Regions from separate parts of the Mesorhizobium sp. P2_A12 genome, predicted to be linked through region 3. Evidence: riboswitches for the same ligand, from Rfam matches in the RefSeq annotation. Region 3 holds a riboswitch; each other region holds the start of a gene.
The links. Region 3 has a riboswitch for thiamine pyrophosphate ahead of thiC (phosphomethylpyrimidine synthase ThiC). Riboswitches for the same ligand answer to the same signal wherever they lie in the genome.
Positions count from the first base shown of each region.

Region 1: linked by a shared signal. The riboswitch ahead of AC1DZU_RS17145 (YkoF family thiamine/hydroxymethylpyrimidine-binding protein) and the one ahead of thiC (phosphomethylpyrimidine synthase ThiC) in region 3 are both predicted to bind thiamine pyrophosphate.
Region 2: linked by a shared signal. The riboswitch ahead of thiB (thiamine ABC transporter substrate binding subunit) and the one ahead of thiC (phosphomethylpyrimidine synthase ThiC) in region 3 are both predicted to bind thiamine pyrophosphate.

Region 1 is NZ_JBFUCU010000007.1:41,071-47,369, forward strand. It holds gene msrA (peptide-methionine (S)-S-oxide reductase MsrA) at 1-197, shown strand, start outside; gene AC1DZU_RS17130 (nucleotidyltransferase family protein) at 279-1,373, opposite strand; gene AC1DZU_RS17135 (SDR family oxidoreductase) at 1,557-2,294, opposite strand; gene AC1DZU_RS17140 (LysR family transcriptional regulator) at 2,439-3,359, shown strand; TPP riboswitch at 3,462-3,575, shown strand; gene AC1DZU_RS17145 (YkoF family thiamine/hydroxymethylpyrimidine-binding protein) at 3,566-4,174, shown strand; gene AC1DZU_RS17150 (ABC transporter permease) at 4,205-5,029, shown strand; gene AC1DZU_RS17155 (ABC transporter ATP-binding protein) at 5,026-5,805, shown strand; gene AC1DZU_RS17160 (ABC transporter substrate-binding protein) at 5,798-6,299, shown strand, end outside.
Region 2 is NZ_JBFUCU010000004.1:418,329-424,627, forward strand. It holds gene AC1DZU_RS12340 (ABC-F family ATP-binding cassette domain-containing protein) at 1-1,342, opposite strand, end outside; gene AC1DZU_RS12345 (thiamine diphosphokinase) at 1,344-1,988, opposite strand; TPP riboswitch at 2,077-2,191, shown strand; gene thiB (thiamine ABC transporter substrate binding subunit) at 2,235-3,233, shown strand; gene thiP (thiamine/thiamine pyrophosphate ABC transporter permease) at 3,491-5,116, shown strand; gene thiQ (thiamine ABC transporter ATP-binding protein) at 5,109-5,891, shown strand; gene AC1DZU_RS12365 (M48 family metalloprotease) at 6,153-6,299, shown strand, end outside.
Region 3 is NZ_JBFUCU010000034.1:10,718-17,016, forward strand. It holds gene AC1DZU_RS33505 (hypothetical protein) at 1-33, shown strand, start outside; gene queC (7-cyano-7-deazaguanine synthase QueC) at 560-1,258, shown strand; gene queD (6-carboxytetrahydropterin synthase QueD) at 1,258-1,614, shown strand; gene queE (7-carboxy-7-deazaguanine synthase QueE) at 1,611-2,348, shown strand; TPP riboswitch at 2,629-2,745, shown strand; gene thiC (phosphomethylpyrimidine synthase ThiC) at 2,850-4,685, shown strand; gene thiO (glycine oxidase ThiO) at 4,682-5,683, shown strand; gene thiS (sulfur carrier protein ThiS) at 5,652-5,849, shown strand; gene AC1DZU_RS33540 (thiazole synthase) at 5,851-6,299, shown strand, end outside.

The sequences.
Region 1 (6,299 bases), on a different contig from region 3:
CCGAAGACACCATCGCCGATGTCGACGCATCTGGCTTGTGGCCGGGCAAGGTCGTCACCGAGGTCGCACCGGTTGGCCCCTTCTGGGAAGCCGAGCCTGAACATCAGGACTACCTGGCAAAATACCCCAACGGTTACACCTGCCACTTCGTTAGGCCGGGCTGGAAGCTGCCGGTTCGCGAGAAGGCGGTTTCGTAAGGTTTACAGCTCCGGTTCTGCCAGGCATGCCGCTCGACGAGGTCGTCGAGTGGCATCGTTGCATTCCAAACGCCTTTTCAGTCAGCTTGCCGCGTTGGTGAAGCCGTCCAGCTTTTCACCAATGTCCGAAAGTGCCCTTCGAACGATTGTTTCGACCATGTCTTGCCGATCGGGATCGAGCATACGAAGACCCCGTTGGATCGCATCACGCCAGCTGGTGCCACGGTTCCATGCTTCGGCAAACACCGCGGCGAGGTCGTCTTGCCTGCGGGCAGTTTTCATCGCCTCGACAAGCAAGCTTGCCTGAAGAACGTCCTTTTCCCGCTTTGCGGCACCGTTTGCATTCTTTTGGCGCAGGGAGGCAACAATCAGTTTGTGGACAGCATATCGCTCGGGTGAGGGGACCAGCACCGGGACTCCGGATCGATGCAGCAAGACGGTTCGTACGGGTTCGCGGATCAGAAAATCCAGGAATCGCAAAGGCTGCGCCGATGCGCCGCCCAGAGACGGCATCGCGCTCGCGTGGTCGGCGTAGTCGTCGCTGCCTCGGTTTGGGGTCAGGAATTCGACCTTATACCGGGAAGCGTTTTCGAACTGCGTCGTGCGACTGGCATCTGTTCGGTGCGGAATTTCGCGAAACGAAGGATCGATATCGCGCAGTACATCCATGATCGGCGGCAGACTGTCGTTCACTTCGACGGAAACCGAGTGAAATTGAGCAAAGTCGGCATCGCCTGTTTGTAGCGCCACCCCCGGCAGCCTTACGCCCAGATATCCGGCGTAGGTCTGGAACGCGACGGTGCCGACCAGTACGCCTCGCAGGCGGAAAAACCCGGCCTTGCCAAGGGCTTCAACGATATCACCGGTGAATTTCTCCGGCTCCATTAACCCAGCCTCGCGGACAAGCGTCGATACAAGCTTGCGACGGCTCTTCAGGTCGCTTTTGATTTCCCTGAAGGCGGCAACGCGTTTTGCGATCTCGGGATCGTCGGCCGGGCCGACATATCGTCTTGTTGTCTTCGGCCGAGTCTCCTCAAAATACCAGTAGTCGCGGCCTTTTACGGGGACTCGCACGAAATTGCCCGCCGTCGAGAAGTCGGTGTGGAACGACGCGTCCAGGCTTCGTTGCACGAGTTCAGCGAACAAGGTGCGATAAGCGATGTCGATCGATTTCATCGTGCGTTCGACATTGTCTCTAGGTTATAAGAAATTTGCGGTTCTCTTATAGCTGCGCGCTTTTGCTCCGGATTTCAAGCGAGTTATAAGACAATTGCGAAAATCTTATAACTGTCGGACTGGCGCCACGCTCATACGCCACGGAGCAATCTATTGCGGCGGGGAACGGGCTGCGGCGGGTTATCAAGCCTGCTGTGTCGGATAGACGGTCAGGATATTGACGTTTACCCTTGGTGGCTGCGAGACCGCGTAGAGCATGGCGGCGGCGATGTCCTCGCTCTCCAGTTGCTCCATGTCGCCCAACCTTTGCTCGACAGCCAGCCGAACATCGTCGCGCATATTGGCGGTGAACTCGGTCCTGACCGCGCCCGGCTCGATCACCGTGACGCGGATGCCGTCCTTGCTGATTTCGCGGCGCAGTGATTCCGCCATGGCGCTGGCCGCATGTTTGGTACCGGAATAGACCACAGATGGATGGATGTAGCGGCCGGTGCCCGACGAAACGATGACGATGTGGCCTGATCCCTGCCGTTTCATTGTCGGCAGCGCCGCATTGATCGTGTAGAGCAGACCCAGAATGTTGATGTCGACCATCTCCCGGTATTCGCGGGTGGTGGTGTTCTGGAAGGGTGCGGCGACGCCGACACCGGCAACATTGAACAGCATGTCCAGCCGGCCATGGCTTTCCAGCACGCGCCGGACCATGGCTGTGGCCTGCGCTTCATCGGTGATGTCGACCTCGATTGCCAAGGCCTCGCCGCCGTTGTCGCGGATGCGTGCGGCCAGGTCATCGAGGCGCTGCCGACGTCGCGCCGCAATGGCGACGACAGCACCTTGCTCCGCCAGCGCCAGCGCGGTTGCCGCGCCAATGCCCGAGGAGGCGCCGGTCACCAAGGCGATTTTTCCGTTGAGTTTCTGCATGTTCGTTGCTCCTGCTCAGAGGGAGATTCAGGTGTGCTCGATGCCGATGATCACAGCCGTTCGAAGCATGTCCTCAAGCTAGACAGCAGACTCCTACCGAAAATGCGATAGAATGCCATCATACTCATTGGAGAATATGGCGTAATGCGAGGTAGCGAATATGCAGAGCTGAAAGCCTTTGCCGCTGTAGTGGCGCATGGCAGCTTCGCCCGTGCCGCTGAAGATCTGCGGATTTCAGCATCGACGCTCAGCCAGACGATCCGTCAGCTCGAAACGCGGCTTGGCCTGCGCTTGCTCAACCGGACGACACGCAGCCTTTCTTTGACCGAAGCCGGAGCGCGCCTGCATGCGCGCTTTGCGCCGGCGATGGCCGAGATGGAGGCGGCGGTCAGCGATGCGACCGCCTTGCGAGACACGCCGGCCGGCGTCTTGCGCGTCCATATGCCCAGCGTTGCCGCCGCCACCTATCTGGAGCCGGTGCTTGGCCGTTTTCATGAGGCATGGCCGGACATCGTGCTCGACGTGACGATCGACGATGCCTCCGTCGATATCGTCGAGGCCGGCTATGATGTCAGCGCCAGGCTTGGCGAATTTCTCGAAGCCGACATGGTCGCGGTGGCGCTTGGCGGCACGCAGCGCCAACTCGCAGTGGCCTCGCCGGACTACCTCGCCCGCTACGGATCGCCGTCGGCACCTGCGGATCTGCTCCAGCACCGCTGCATCAATTGGCGCCGGCCGGGGAGTGCTGGGCCCTACTCATGGGAATTCGCCCGGGATGGCCAATGGTTCTCGGTCGCGGTCAGCGGTCCGCTTGTCGTCTCCAGCCGCGACATGGCGATTGCCGCCGCCGTGCAGGGCGTCGGCATCGCCTTTTGGGCGGAAGACCTCGTGCGTCCGCTGATCGATGCCGGCAAGTTGGTGTCGCTCCTGGATAATTGGTGCGCGACCTTTCCCGGCTGGTTTCTCTGCTACCAGAAGCAGCGTCATACATCACCGGCGGTACGCACCTTCGTCGATTTCCTGCGCCATGCGCATACCTGGCGCCAAACGCCGCCTGATGGTTGAGAGTTTGTCGCTCGACGGTCCGGTTTCGCGGGCCTGGCGCAATGCTTTGGAAGAGCGCGCCAAAAAACCACTTTCGCTTCAGCTCGAATGGTGCTTTAACCCGCGCATCCACAGGGGTGCTCCGTACGGTCGGGGCTGAGACGGGGGCGGCAAGCCCACAGACCCTAGAAGCTGATCTGGGTAATACCAGCGGAGCGAGGCGGGCGATGTTTTCAGGCGCACAGATTTCCCTATACCCCATGGCCGACGATTTCGTCGGCGTCATCTTTGGCGCGCTGGATGGGCTCGACCCCTACCGCGATCGGCTCAGGATCGAGACCGACGACATCTCGACCTTGCTGGTCGGGCCGCCCGAAGTGCTATTTCCGGCGATGCGAGACCTGTTCGTGGCGGCGGCACGCAGCGGCAAACATTGCGTGTTGTCAGCCACCATCTCGCGCGGCTGCCCTGGCGAGCCGGATGATCCGATCTGCCGTTCCGATGCACTTGGTGGGCCTGTCGGCCCCCTCGGCCCGCGCAAGGATGCGGCAATCGCCGCGGTGCGTGGCGCGGCTTTGACCGGCCAGCCGGCGGCAGCGCAGTTCTCGCTCTATGTGATGGGCACCGACGACCACATGGACGAGATTTACGGCTGCATCGATTTTCTCAAGCAGTCCGGTGTCTATGAGCGCTCGAAGCATTTCTGCACGAAATTGCGCGGGGATGCCGGCGCGATCTTTTCGGCGCTGGACGAAGCCTTCTGCCGCTTCGGGCCAGGCGCCGGCCACGTAACCCTCGACGTCACGGTCTCGGCGAACAGCCCGTCGGCCGGCTGAGCGGCCGCGTTCGCGACCCCGTCAAAGGTTATGCCCGTGGCCTCATCATCAGCCGCTTCGCGTCCGATCGCGAGCCTTCTTGTCAAGGCAGCACCGGCCATGATTTCGGTGGGGTTGATGCTGCTGGCATGGGAGCTCTATGCCACCTATTCCGGCATCAAGCCGACGACACTGCCGGCGCCGTCGCGCGTGTTCGAGCAGGCGATGCTCAATCGCGAGGCGCTGGTCGACAACGCCATTCCCACCATCCGCGCCACGCTGATCGGCTTTGCCTTTTCGCTCAGCGCGGCCTTTGCGCTGTCGATGCTGGTCGACTTCTTCCGGCCGCTGCGGCGTGCGCTGTTTCCCGTCTTCATCGTTAGCCAGACCTTGCCACTGGTGGCGATCGCGCCGCTGGTGGTGCTGTGGTTCGGCTTCGGGTTGATGCCCAAGATCATGCTGGTGGCGCTGGTCACCTTCTTTCCGATGCTGGTGGCGCTGGTGCAGGGTTACGAGGCGACGGAGCCCGAGATCGGGCAGATGCTGCGCGCCATGGGGGCAGGGCGCTGGCGCGTCTTCGTGTTGGCGCGGCTGCCCTCGGCGCTGCCCTATTTCTTCGCGGGCCTGAGGATCTCCATTACCTATGCCGTGGTCGGCGCCATCTTCGCTGAATATGCCGGTGCCGCGAAGGGGCTGGGCATCTACATGCTCAACGCCAAGAACAACTTCCGCCCCGATCTGGTGCTGGCCGCCGTCGGTGTCAGCGCCGCGCTCACGCTCACTCTGTTTGGGCTGACGGTGCTCCTGCAGCGCCTTGCCATGCCCTGGGAACGGGCCGCCGGCCAGCACCCCGCCGGGACGGGGCCGTGGCGATGAGCCGGCTCGAACTGCGGCATGTGCGCAAGGCATTTGGCCGGCTCGACGTGCTCGCCGACATTTCGCTCAGCGTCAGCGCCGGTGAATTCGTCTCCATCCTCGGGCCGTCGGGCGCCGGCAAGTCGACGCTGTTCCAGCTTCTGACCGGCGCGCAGCACGGCGAGGGCGAGATGTTCTTCGACGGCACGCCGCTCGACGACCACGGCAGGCATTTCGCCTTTATGCCGCAGCGTGACGCGCTGATGCCGTGGCGACGCATCCTCGACAACACGACGCTTGGGCTCGAAGTGCAAGGCATCAGGCGCAAGGCGGCGCGGGCGCGCGTTGCGCCGCTGTTTGCCGAGTTCGGGCTTGCCGGCTTCGAACGGCATTTTCCGGCGCAGCTTTCGGGCGGCATGCGCCAGCGCGCGGCCCTGCTGCGTACCGTGGTGCAGGAGCACGACATGCTTTTGCTCGACGAACCGTTCGGCGCGCTCGATGCACTGACCCGCACCGCCATGCAGCGCTGGCTCGAGCAGATGTGGCGGCACCATCGCTGGACGGCACTGTTGATCACCCATGATGTGCGCGAAGCCGTCTTCCTGTCCGACCGCATCTATGTGCTGTCGGCGCGCCCGGCCTGCATCGTCCGTGAAATCAAGGTGCCGCTGTCACGCCCGCGCAGCCTTGGCGGCACTGACGCGTTGCAGACAAGCGCAATCGAGGCCGAGATCCTCGACATACTGCTCAACCCCGAGCCCAACCCGCACTCATCCAAAGGACACGACCATGACTGACTTGACGCGCCGGCAGGCCTTGTTGCTCACCCTTGCCTCCGGTCTTCCGCTGGTGGCCGGAGCGGGCCGTGCCCAGGCACAATCGGCGGCGCAAAAGGTCACCGTCGCCCTCGACTGGACGGTCAACACCAACCACATCGGGCTGTTCGTCGCCCGCGACAAAGGGTTCTATTCCGAAGCCGGGCTCGAGGTCGACATCCTGCCCTACAGCGATACCGGCGCCGGCACGCTGGTCGCCAACCGCGTCGCCGATTTCGGCATCAACGGCACCATCAGCCTGTTCACCCAAAAAACCGCCGGCGCCGACCTGAAGGGCGTCTATGCCGTCGTGCAATCCGAAACCGGCCGGCTGGTGTTCAACGCGGCACGCAGCGAGATCAAAAGCCCGAGGAACCTTGACGGCCTGACCTATGGCGGCTTCGGCAGCGCCTGGGAAAACGCCCTGATTGGCACCATCATCCGCCACGATGGCGGCAAGGGCAATTTCGAGACGG
Region 2 (6,299 bases), on a different contig from region 3:
CAACCAGTTCCTGCAGCAGTTCCAGCGTTTCCATGTCGAGATCGTTGGTCGGCTCATCGAGCACCAGAAGGTTTGCCGGCCGCGCCAGCACGCGCGCCAGCAAGAGCCGCGCCCGTTCGCCGCCGGAGAGCTCGCGCACCGGCGTGCGTGCCTGCTCGGCCTTGAACAGGAAATCCTTCATGTAGGAGACGACATGGCGCTGCTGGCCATTGATGACGAGGTTCTCGCCGCGTCCGTCGGTGAGATATTGCGCCAGCGTCTCTTGCGGATCGACCGCTTCGCGCTTCTGGTCGAGCGTGGCGATCTCCAGATTGGTGCCGAGGCGCACCGAACCGGCGTCGGGCTTCATCTCACCGGTCAGCATCTTCAGCAGCGTCGTCTTGCCGGCACCGTTCGGCCCAACGAGGCCGACGCGATCGCCGCGCTGGATGCGGGTCGAGAAGCCCTTGACCACGGTGAGGTCGCCGAAGCTCTTCTCGATGTTTTTCGCCTCGATCACCAGCTTGCCGGATTCGGCGGCGTCGCTGGCCACCATGGTTGCCGAACCCTCGGCGCCGCGATGGCCGCGGAAGCGCTGGCGCATGGTCTGCAGTTCGCCAAGCCGGCGCATGTTGCGCTTGCGCCGTGCCGTCACGCCATAGCGCAGCCAGTGCTCCTCGCGCACGATCTGGCGGCCGAGCTTGTGCTGCTCGCGCTCTTCCTCTTCCAGCACAAGGTCGCGCCATTCCTCGAAATGACCAAAGCCTTTGTCCAGCCTGCGGGTCTGGCCGCGATCGAGCCAGACGGTGGCGCGCGATACGCGCTCAAGGAAACGGCGGTCGTGCGAGATGACGACGAGCGCCGAGGAGGTGCGCACGAGCTCCTCTTCCAGCCATTCGATCACCGAGAGATCGAGATGGTTGGTCGGCTCATCAAGCAGCAGTATATCGGGCTCCGGCGCCATGACGCGGGCAAGGGCGGCGCGTCGCGCCTCGCCGCCGGACAGATCGTTCGGCCGCTCCTCGCCCGACAGGCCGAGATGCTCCATCAAATAGCTGGCGCGGTATGGATCGTCGGCAGGTCCGAGTCCTGCCTCGACATAGGCGCGTACGGTCGCAAAACCCTCCATGTCGGGCATTTGCGGTAAATAGCGGACGGTTGCCGAGGGCTGGCGGAACACTTCGCCATCCTGCGGCTCGATCAGGCCGGCGGCGATCTTCAGCAGCGTCGACTTGCCCGACCCGTTGCGTCCGACCAGCGCGATCTTGTCGCCGGCAGAAGCGGTCAAGGCGGCGCCGTCGAGCAGCGGCGTGCCACCGAAGGTCAGTTTTATCCCGTCGAGATTGAGAAGGGGCGGGGCCATTTCAGCTTTCAGGTAGTGGATAAGGGTGGGCGAGCAACAGCGCGCGGCCCTGGCCGAGTGTGATTTCGAGGCGGCCCTTGACCTCGTTGGAGATTGTCAATGAGGAGCCGAACGCGACCCTGACGCGGTCGAGCGGCCATTTGGCGCCGGTGACGGTCAGGCCGGAAAGATCGGAAAAGCCAAGCACCGAAAACAACGTGCCGTCGGCATAGTCGAAGCCGGCTTTCCCGTGCAGCAGTGGAACGCCTTCCTGCGCGCCACTGGTCAAAACTATCTCTGTTCCGGCTTCGGCCAGCCGCACGGCAAGCGCCAGATGCAGGAAGGCGTGGTCGGCGCGCTTGCCGCCGAAAGCGCCGGCGAGCACCAGGCTGGTCGCGCCGCGCTCCAGTGCGGCGGCGACCGCCAGTTCGCCATCGGTCTGGTCCTTCTCCGCTGGAAAGGTCCGACGGGGCACGGCGGCTAGGTCGTCCGGCAGGTTGGCCGGCACGGAATCGAAATCACCCACCCACAGTTCCGGGACAAGGCCCAGCAGCCGCGCATGGCCGATGCCGGCGTCGGCGGCGATGACGCGGGAGCCTTCGACCTGATGGTCGAGCCGTGGCGTGCGGATGAGATCGCCGCCAAGCAGGATGGTGAATGTGCTCATATCGTGTGGCCCTTACCAGCCCGGCACGGGAAACGGAAGGCCGGCAAACTGCCACTTGCGTGAGGGATCGGCCCGGCCTATGTCTCGAAACGCTCTAACGGGGTGCCGGACGCGATCTTCGCGGACCGGCTGAGAGGCAATCTCGCCAACCCGCTGAACCTGATCCGGTTTGTACCGGCGGAGGGATTAGACGTTTCGGACAGTCCGGCGCCTCAATTCCTTTCAATTCGAACGAAGGAGGCGCCGATGCGCACGCTTTTCTACTCCCTTGCCTCAGCCATGGTTGTGGCCCTGTCCGGACCTGCCTTGGCCAAGGACAAGCTCACCGTCTACACCTATGAGAGTTTCACCGCCGACTGGGGTCCGGGTCCCGTGGTGAAGAAGGAATTCGAAGCCGAGTGCGGCTGCGATGTCGAGTTCGTCTCCGTCGCCGATGGCGTCGCGCTGCTCAACCGCGTCAGGCTGGAAGGGGCATCGACCAAGGCCGACATCGTGCTGGGGCTCGACACCAATCTCACCGCCGATGCCAAGGCTACCGGCCTGTTTGCGCCGCATGGCGCTGTGTCCGACGTCAATGTGCCGGGCGGCTGGAGCGACGGTACTTTCGTACCTTTCGACTATGGCTATTTCGCTGTCGTCTACGACACCGAAAAGCTGAAGAGCCCGCCGAAGAGCCTGAAGGACCTGGTCGAAGGCAGCGCCGACGACAAGATCGTCATCCAGGACCCGCGCACCTCGACCCCGGGTCTCGGCCTGCTGTTGTGGGTCAAGTCGGTCTATGGCGACAAGGCGCCGGAAGCCTGGGCCAAGCTCAAGTCGAAAGTGTTGACCGTGACGCCGGGCTGGAGCGAGGCCTATGGCCTGTTCACCAAGGGCGAGGCGCCGATGGTGCTGTCCTACACCACCTCGCCGGCCTATCACATGGTCGCCGAGAACACCGAGCGCTACCAGGCAGCGTCGTTCGAGGAGGGCGAATATCTGCAGATCGAGGTCGCCGGCATCACCACGACCGGGGCGAAAAACCCGCTGGCGGAAAAGTTCATGGCCTTCATGACCGGACCGAAATTCCAGGATGCCATCCCCGAGACCAACTGGATGTTCCCGGCCGGCAAGACCGACAAGCCGCTCAACCCGGCCTTCGACAAACTGGTCAAGCCGACCAAGACCTTGCTGTTCAGCCCCGAAGAGGTCGCCGCCAACCGCAAGGCCTGGGTCGATGAATGGCTGGCTGCGATGAGCAAGTAGGATTCAAGCTTCGCCATATGTTTGTGCCAAGTCACCCCCCTCTGGCCTGCCGGCCATCTCCCCCGCAAGGAGGGAGATCGGCAGCTCTGTCACCTCGCTCATTCCTGCCATTTTGGAAATTGGCCTGGGTGGCGAAACGAGCAATCTCCCCCCTTTCGGGGAAGATGTCCGGTAGGACAGAGGGGGGTGGGCGGGAACTAGACCTTAGCCAAGCATTTCAATCAATTGACACCCATGACAGCGTTGGGTAGCGCGACATGCCCACGCGCCATCCAACTGACCCCCGCATCACCGCCGGCATCATCGCGCTCGGCCCGATCGCGCTGCTAATTTGCGGCGCGTTTGCCGGGCTGCTTTTCGAAGGCGCTCACGACTTCTCCGGCGCCTGGGCAGCCTTCGATCCTTATCTGCTGCGCGTCGTTCGCTTCACCCTGTGGCAAGCGGCGCTCTCGACGCTGCTTTCGGTCGGGCCGGCGCTGTTGGTGGCGCGCGCGCTGTCGCGGCATCCACGCTTCCCTGGCCGCGCCTTCATCCTGCAGCTGTTTGCCGTACCATTGGCGCTGCCTGCCATCGTCGCGGCACTCGGCATTCTGGCTCTCTATGGCCGCGCCGGCTATTTTGCCGGCGTGTTCGCGATGATCGGCGGCGGGAACTGGCCGGGCATCTATGGCCTGTCCGGCATTCTCGTCGCGCATGTCTTCTTCAACCTGCCGCTCAGCGTGCGGCTGTTCCTCGAGGCATTGCAGACCATTCCCGCCGATCAGTGGCGGTTGGCCAGCCAGCTCGGCATGGGCGCACGGCCGGCGTTCCGGCTGATCGAATGGCCGACGCTGCGCGCGGCCCTGCCTGGCGTCGCCGGGCTTGTCTTCATGCTCTGCATCACCTCGTTCACGATCGTGCTGACGCTCGGCGGCGGGCCGGCCGCGACGACGCTGGAGGTCGGCATCTACCAGGCGCTGCGGTTCGATTTCGATCCCGCGCGGGCGGTCACGCTGACCTTGCTGCAGATTGCCTTGACGTTTGTCGTCGTGCTGGCGCTGACGCGGCTTGGCGCCAATGTGGCCGGCGACACCAACCTGCCGGTGGCGCCGCGCCGCTACCTCTCCGTCAATGGGACCGAGACCTTGCTGAACGTCGTGCTCATCGTGCTGGCGCTGCTGTTCGTCGTCGGACCGATGGCGGCCACGGTGATGGCCGGGCTTAGCGCCAATCTCGGCCGGCTTGCCGGCGAGGTCGTCGTGCGGCAGGCGACGCTGACTAGCGCGGTGCTCGCCTTCCTGTCGGCACTGCTTTCCGTGGCGCTGTCGCTGGCGCTGACCATGGCACGCCGGGCGCTGGCGCTGAATCGCCGCTCCGGCGCGAAGACGATGCTCGAACACGCCGCCGATACCGGCGCCGGTTTTGTCCTCGTCGTGCCGCCGATCGTCGTCGGCGCCGGCTGGTTCCTGTTGCTGCGCCATGTCGGCGATGTCTTTGCCATCGCCCCGGTCATGGTCGTGACCGTCAACGCGGTGATGGCGATGCCGTTCGCGCTGCGCGCTGTCCGTCCCGCCTATGATGCGGCGAGCGAGCGTCACGAACGGCTCTGTGAGCAGCTCGGCATCACGGGCTGGAACCGCTTGCTGCTGGTCGACTGGCCGTCGCTGCGGCGGCCGCTCGCCACCGCCTTTGCTTTCGCCATGGCGCTGTCGCTCGGCGATCTCGGCGTCATCGCGCTGTTCGGCAGTGATTCGGTGCAGACCTTGCCCTACCTATTGTTGGCACGCATGGGCAGCTACCGCACGCAGGACGCCGCCGGCCTGGCGCTGCTGCTCGGCCTGGTCTGCCTCGCGTTGATCATGGCGGCGCACTGGCTGGGAACGGAGAAGAGCCGGGATGCCTGACGGGGTGGCTAGCAGGCCTGAAAAGGGCGCCCCGGTGCGGCTGGACCAGGTGTCGTTCAGCTATGGCGAGGCGCCGCTCGCTTTTGATGTCGATTTCGCCGCGGCGAAAATCACCGCCATCATGGGGCCGAGCGGTTCTGGCAAGTCGACGCTGCTCAACCTTGTGGCGGGCTTCGAGACGCCGCAGTCGGGCCGCGTGCTGATCGGCGGGGCCGATGTCAGCGCCGAGCCACCGTCAGCGCGGCCGGTGTCGATGGTGTTCCAGGAAAACAATCTCTTCGCCCATCTCTCAGTCGAACAGAATGTCGGGCTCGGCCGCTCGCCATCCTTGCGGCTGACCGACAGGGACCGCGCCGCGATCGCCGAGGCGCTCGAACGCACCGGCCTTGCCGGCAAGAAAAAGCGCCTGCCGCGCGAACTCTCCGGCGGTGAGCGCCAGCGCGTCGCCCTGGCCCGGGTCCTGGTCCGCGACCGGCCGGTGCTCCTGCTCGACGAACCCTTCGCCTCGCTCGGACCGGCGCTGCGCGACGACATGCTGGATCTGGTCGCCACGCTGCACGCAGAACGAGGCATGACGGTGCTGTTCGTCACCCACCAGCCGGAGGATGCCCGCCGAATCAGCGAGCACGTGGTGTTTCTGGACAATGGCGTTGTCGCGGCAACCGGAAAGGCGGACGATTTCTTCACCGGGGCTGGTCCGGAAGTGTTCCGGCGCTATATCGGCGCGGGTGACGGCGATGCCGTATCACGAGATGTTGCCCGGAAGCGGACATAATTTACGGTCAAACCGGCTCCAGGCGATGCGGCGCTTGCTTGCCATGACTGGAGGAGTGTGGCTAGGTCCGCCCTACTGGTCCGGCATAGGCCGTGATTTGCCTGCAGCATCCGCCGCTCGCCCCTCAAGGGGACGCGCGACGGATGCTGCAGCAGTTTGAGATAGCGCATGACATTTTCCGAAGATCGCCCCCGATTTTCGTGGTCATGCGCCGGGACCCGAAAGGAAGCCGTTCTGGCGATCGGCGTTGACAAACTACGAATGAATCCGCTGGCGCGCTTTCTCGCGCTGGCCGGCTTTGCCGTGGCGCTGGCGAGCTGCCAGATGTTCACGCCTCCCGAAGTTCAGGAATCCGGCTTCCAGCCTTCCGACAGGCCGATCACCGTCGACAATGTCGCCGCCAACAGC
Region 3 (6,299 bases):
TTTCTGCAGCGCTACGATCAATTCCGGCAATAGGTGAATGCCTTTATCGACATGCCCGAGCGGCTGATCGATCTGCTCTTCCGTTTCCTTAACCAGAATGGTGGCCCCTATCGAGCCGCGCCCTCGGAAAGGAATTCCCAGCTCTGACCAATGACGAGGCGCGGCGGCTCGAGGCGATCTATGCGCAGACCAGAAAACGGCAAAGCACGCGGCAGAAGCCTTTCACTGGACTGCCGGTCGACCCTTGCGTTGTCGCCGAAACTCGGGATGTCATGTTCTGGGGCAAACTGGACAAGCCGAAGGTGTGTCGGGAATGCTGCTGCGCCTCGGCAGTGATTTCTGCATCGTCTATACGCCTATATACGCAGTGCCGGCGTCAGCACCCCAGCGGTCGAAGATACGCGACAAGTCGCGTGCAAAGTCATCTTGGGGACGCTGACAACAAGGTACGTGGGCTCAATCGCGTCCACCCCATTCACAAAACCGGCTCGGTGGAGTAGTGGGAACGCAGAGAAATCTCCGGTCGTAGCCTTACCCGGTCAAAACAAGGATTCAAACCATGAATGCCCTCGTCATCTGCTCCGGCGGATTGGACTCTGTTTCGCTCGCTCACAAGGTGGCGACCGAGCAGAAACTCATTGGCCTGCTTTCGTTCGATTACGGCCAGAGGCACAAAAAGGAACTCGGCTTTGCCGCCATCTGTGCCAAGCGGCTGGGTGTTCCGCACCAGATCGTCGATATCCGCGATGTCGGCCGGAACCTGAGCGGCTCGGCGCTGACTGATAATGTGGACGTGCCCGACGGGCACTATGCCGAAGACTCCATGAGGATCACGGTGGTGCCGAATAGGAACGCCATCATGCTGGCCATCGCCTTCGGGGTTGCCGCCGCGCAGAAGGCCGATGCGGTGGCCACTGCCGTCCACGGCGGAGATCATTTCATCTATCCCGATTGCCGGCCCGCTTTTATCGACGCCTTTCAGACGATGCAGAACCATGCGCTCGCAGGCTACGCCGATATCCGCCTGTACGCTCCGTATGTGAATATGTCGAAGGCCGACATCGTCAGCGAGGGGGCAAAGTACGCCACGCCGTTCGAGGCAACGTGGTCCTGCTACAAGGGCGGTGCACGTCATTGCGGTCGCTGCGGGACATGCGTCGAACGGCGCGAAGCATTCGATTTGGCCGGCATTGCCGATCGGACAAATTATGAGGATGCAGACTTCTGGCTCCACGCTATCCAGACAAGGAGCGCGTGATGTTCCGCATTACCAAAGAGTTCCACTTCTCGGCCTCGCATCAGCTCACCTCCTTGCCATCCGATCATCAGTGCGCACGCCTGCACGGCCACAACTACATCGTCGTCGTGGAGCTTTCAGGTGGCGAACTGGACGAACACGGCTTTGTGCGCGACTACCAAGATCTGGCGGCGTTCAAGCACTACATCGATGGGACGTTCGACCATCGGCATCTTAACGACGTGCTGGGTCATGACCATGCCACAGCGGAATGTCTGGCCAGGCACTTCTACCACTGGTGCAAGATGCGGCTACCCGAAACCTCCGCCGTGCGGGTGAGCGAGACGCCGAAAACCTGGGCGGAATACCGACCATGACTTGCGCGTTGCATCCCGGAATCCGGGTGAGCGAGATTTTTGGGCCGACCATTCAGGGCGAAGGCGTGCTGATCGGCTTGCCGACGGTGTTCGTAAGAACCGGCGGGTGCGATTATCGCTGTTCCTGGTGCGACAGCCTGCATGCGGTGGACCGTCGCTTCCGCCATGATTGGGAGATGATGTCTCCCGACGCGGTTTGGCAAAAGGTCATTGCGCTTTCCGGCGGTCAGCCCGTGATGGTATCGCTGTCGGGCGGCAATCCGGCCATCCAGCCGCTTAGCCAGTTGATCGACCGCGGGCATGGTGAGGGCTACCGTTTTGCATTGGAAACCCAAGGCTCGGTGTCTAAGCAATGGTTCGCGGATCTCGACGTGCTGGTACTAAGCCCCAAGCCGCCCTCAAGCGAAATGACGACAGATTGGGCCGCGTTCGACGCCTGCTTAGAGGCGGCGCAGGATAAGCCGCAGATGGCGCTCAAGCTCGTTGTCTTCGACGATGATGACTATGCCTATGCCAAAGACGCCGCGGCGCGCTACCCGCAATTACCCGTCTATCTGCAGCCCGGCAATCACACGCCACCGCGTCCCGGCGACGAAGACGCATTCATCGACATGGCCGGTGTGATGAGGCGCATGGAATGGCTGGTTGAAAAGGTGACCCGTGACAGGTGGTTCGAGGCGCGTGTACTGCCGCAGCTTCATGTTCTGCTCTGGGGGAACAAACGGGGCGTCTAGCCGAAGCGGAAGGATTGCCGACGACGAGCAAGACAGACATCTATAGCAATCTCACCCAACTGGGTGGCAGCAGCGTCGTTCCGGAAAGCCCCGAAAATACCGTGCTGGAAAAGGCACCGAATCCGCATGAGGGCTCGCCTTATTGGGGGCGCTTCACCGCTGCTCTGGGGCGTCACTTGCTCTCGATACTAGCATGCTTTTCCGCTGGGTTTGTTTGGTCGTCGATCACCGCTGCGGGACGAATGCGCTTGACAAAATAGCGCCGGCCCATTCAATTCGACGCATTCACCAGGGGAGTCCCGGCAAGGGGCTGAGATACTGCTGGCTTTCGCGGCGCAGTGACCCGTTGAACCTGATCCAGTTCATACTGGCGTAGGGACGGTGCAAGCGCTTTGCGGGAGTCCACGCCCGAAGACCTGTTTCGGCAGGTCGACCAAAGCGTCTTTTCATCCTTCCGGCACAGAACTGGGTCTCCAATGCAATGAGCAAAGGAGCCTCAAGATGAATGCCCTCACCCCCGCCGTATCGACGGGACCACTGCCCGCCTCACGGAAAATCCACAAGCAAGGCACCCTCCATCGGCACATCAAGGTGCCGATGCGCGAAATCTCCGTCCATCCGACGGCCGGCGAGCCTCCTGTGACGGTCTACGATCCGTCCGGCCCGTATACCGACCCGGCTGTCGAAACCCGCATTGAAAACGGCCTTGCCCGGCTTCGCCACGAATGGATTACCGCGCGCGGCGATGTCGAGGCCTATGGCGGACGCCATGTCCGGCCAGAAGACAATGGATTCGTCACGGGCGAGCGCCTGACACCGGAATTTGCCATGCGCAACCGGCCGCTCAGGGCCAAGCAAGGCAAGGCGGTGACCCAACTTGCCTATGCGCGCGCCGGCATCATCACACCTGAAATGGAGTTCGTCGCCATCCGCGAAAACCTCGGCCGCGAGATGCTGCGTGGCAAGCTTGAGCGCGACGGCGAAGCCTTCGGCGCGACGATCCCAGACTTCGTCACGCCGGAATTCGTGCGCGATGAGGTTGCGCGCGGGTGTGCGATCATTCCCGCCAACATCAATCATCCCGAAAGCGAGCCGATGATCATCGGCCGCAATTTCCTGGTGAAGATCAACGCCAATATAGGCAATTCCGCCGTCACCTCCTCGATGGCCGAAGAGGTCGAAAAAATGGTCTGGGCGATCCGCTGGGGCGCCGATACGGTGATGGACCTGTCGACCGGCCGCAACATCCACAACATCCGCGACTGGATCGTGCGCAATTCACCGGTGCCGATCGGCACGGTGCCGCTCTACCAGGCGCTCGAAAAGGTCGGCGGCATAGCCGAGGATCTGAGCTGGGAGGTCTACCGCGACACGCTGATCGAACAGGCTGAACAGGGCGTCGATTATTTCACCATCCATGCCGGCGTGCGGCTGCACTACATCCCGCTGACCGTTGACCGGGTCGCGGGCATCGTCTCGCGCGGCGGCTCGATCATGGCCAAATGGTGCCTGCATCACCACCGGGAAAGCTTCCTCTACGAGCATTTCGCGGAGATCTGCGACATCTGCCGCGCCTATGACGTCTCCTTCTCGCTCGGCGACGGCCTACGTCCCGGCTCGATCGCCGACGCTAATGACGCAGCACAGTTCGCCGAGCTGGAAACGCTCGGCGAGCTGACGCAGATCGCCTGGGCAAAGGATTGCCAGGTGATGATCGAGGGACCCGGCCACGTGCCTATGCACAAGATCAAAGAGAACATGGACAAGCAGCTCGCTGTCTGCGGTGAAGCACCCTTCTATACGCTTGGACCGCTGACGACCGACATCGCACCGGGCTACGACCACATCACCTCAGGCATCGGTGCGGCGATGATCGGCTGGTTCGGCACCGCCATGCTCTGCTACGTTACGCCCAAGGAGCATCTCGGCCTTCCCGATCGCAACGACGTCAAGATTGGCGTGATCACCTACAAGATCGCCGCCCATGCCGCCGATCTGGCGAGGGGTCATCCGGCGGCGAAAGTCAGGGATGATGCCCTCTCCCGCGCGCGCTTCGAGTTCCGCTGGGAGGACCAGTTCAACCTGTCGCTCGATCCCGAAACGGCGCGGTCATTCCACGACCAGACCTTGCCCAAGGAAGCGCACAAGGTGGCGCATTTCTGCTCCATGTGCGGGCCGAAATTCTGCTCCATGCGCATCTCCCACGACATCCGCGCCGAGGCGCAGAAGGAGGGCATGGCGGCGATGGCGGCGAAATATCGCGAAGGCGGCGATCTCTATGTGCCGGCGGACGAGGCCGGCGCACCGCTCATGCCGGAGGCGCATGGGCCATCATGAGAGTGCTGGTTAAAGGGGCCGGCGTCGCCGGCCTCACCGCGGCCTTCGAACTCGCCGCCCGCGGCGCGACGGTCACAGTCGCCGAGATCCGGCTGACCCTTGGCGGCAATGCGTCGTGGTTCGCCGGCGGCATGCTGGCGCCCTGGTGCGAGCGTGAAAGCGCCGAGCAGCCGGTGCTGGATCTCGGATGCAATGCCGCAGACTGGTGGGAGGCGGCAACGCCTGGCCAGGTGACACGGGCGGGAACGCTGGTCGTGGCCGCGCCGCGCGATGTGGGCGAGCTCGAGCGGTTCGCCAGCCGTACATCGGGTCATCGGCGTGTCGATGAAGATGAAATCGTGTTGCTCGAGCCCGACCTTGCCGGCCGCTTCCGCCGCGGACTGTTCTTCTCCGACGAAGCCCATCTCGACCCGCGCCAGGCGATGGCGGCACTTCATGGCAGGCTGGCGGCGATGGGCGTCGAATTCCGCTTCGGCGTCGATGCCCGGCACATTTCCGGTTTCGATCGCCGGATCGACTGCACGGGAATGGCAGCCCTCGATGGCAGGCTGCGCGGCGTACGTGGCGAAATGCTGATCCTGCGCACGCCGGATGTGTCGCTGTCGCGCCCGGTCCGGCTGCTTCACCCGCGCTTTCCGCTTTACGTGGTGCCGCGCACCGGACACCGTTTCATGGTTGGCGCGACGATGATCGAGAGCCGGTCCACGGGACCGGTGACGGCGCGTTCGATGATGGAGCTTTTGGGCGCGGCCTACGCTCTCCATCCGGCATTCGGCGAGGCTGGCGTCATCGTGACCGGCGCCGGTGTTCGTCCGGCCTTTCCAGACAACCTGCCGCGAGTCGCGACCCACGGAAGCACCGTCGCGATCAATGGGCTCTATCGCCACGGTTTTCTCCTCGCCCCCGCCATGGCGCGCCAGGCTGCCGACCTGGTTTTCAATCAAGACGGAACCAAGGAGCTTGCTCATGAAATTGATGGTCAACGGCGAAGCGCATGAGATTGCCGCCACCACCCTGGCCGAGCTGCTTGCCGCGCTCGACTATCAGAGCGATTGGCTGGCGACCGCCGTCAACAGCGACCTCGTAAACAAAGCCAACCGGGTGGAATTCCGTTTGAGCGACGGCGATCGGATCGAAATCCTCTCGCCCATGCAGGGAGGCTAGCATGTTCGACCTTCTTGGGACGACGCTCCCTTCCCGCCTGCTTCTCGGCACCGCGCAATATCCTTCGCCGGCCATCCTTGCCGATGCGGTCAAGGCATCGGGCACGTCGGTGGTGACCGTCTCGCTGCGCCGTGAGATGGCAGGTGGCAGGGCCGGCGAGAAATTCTGGTCGTTGATCCGCTCGCTGGGCGTCAGAATCCTGCCCAACACTGCCGGCTGTCACTCCGTAAAGGAAGCGGTCACCACTGCGAAAATGGCGCGCGAGGTCTTCGGCACCAACTGGATCAAGCTCGAAGTGATCGGCAACCACGACACGCTACAACCAGACGTGTTCGGTCTGGTCGAAGCCGCCCACGTCCTGTGCGAGGACGGTTTTGCTGTATTCCCCTACACCACCGACGACCTCGTTGTCGCCGAGCGGCTACTGGCGGCGGGCTGCAAGGTCTTGAT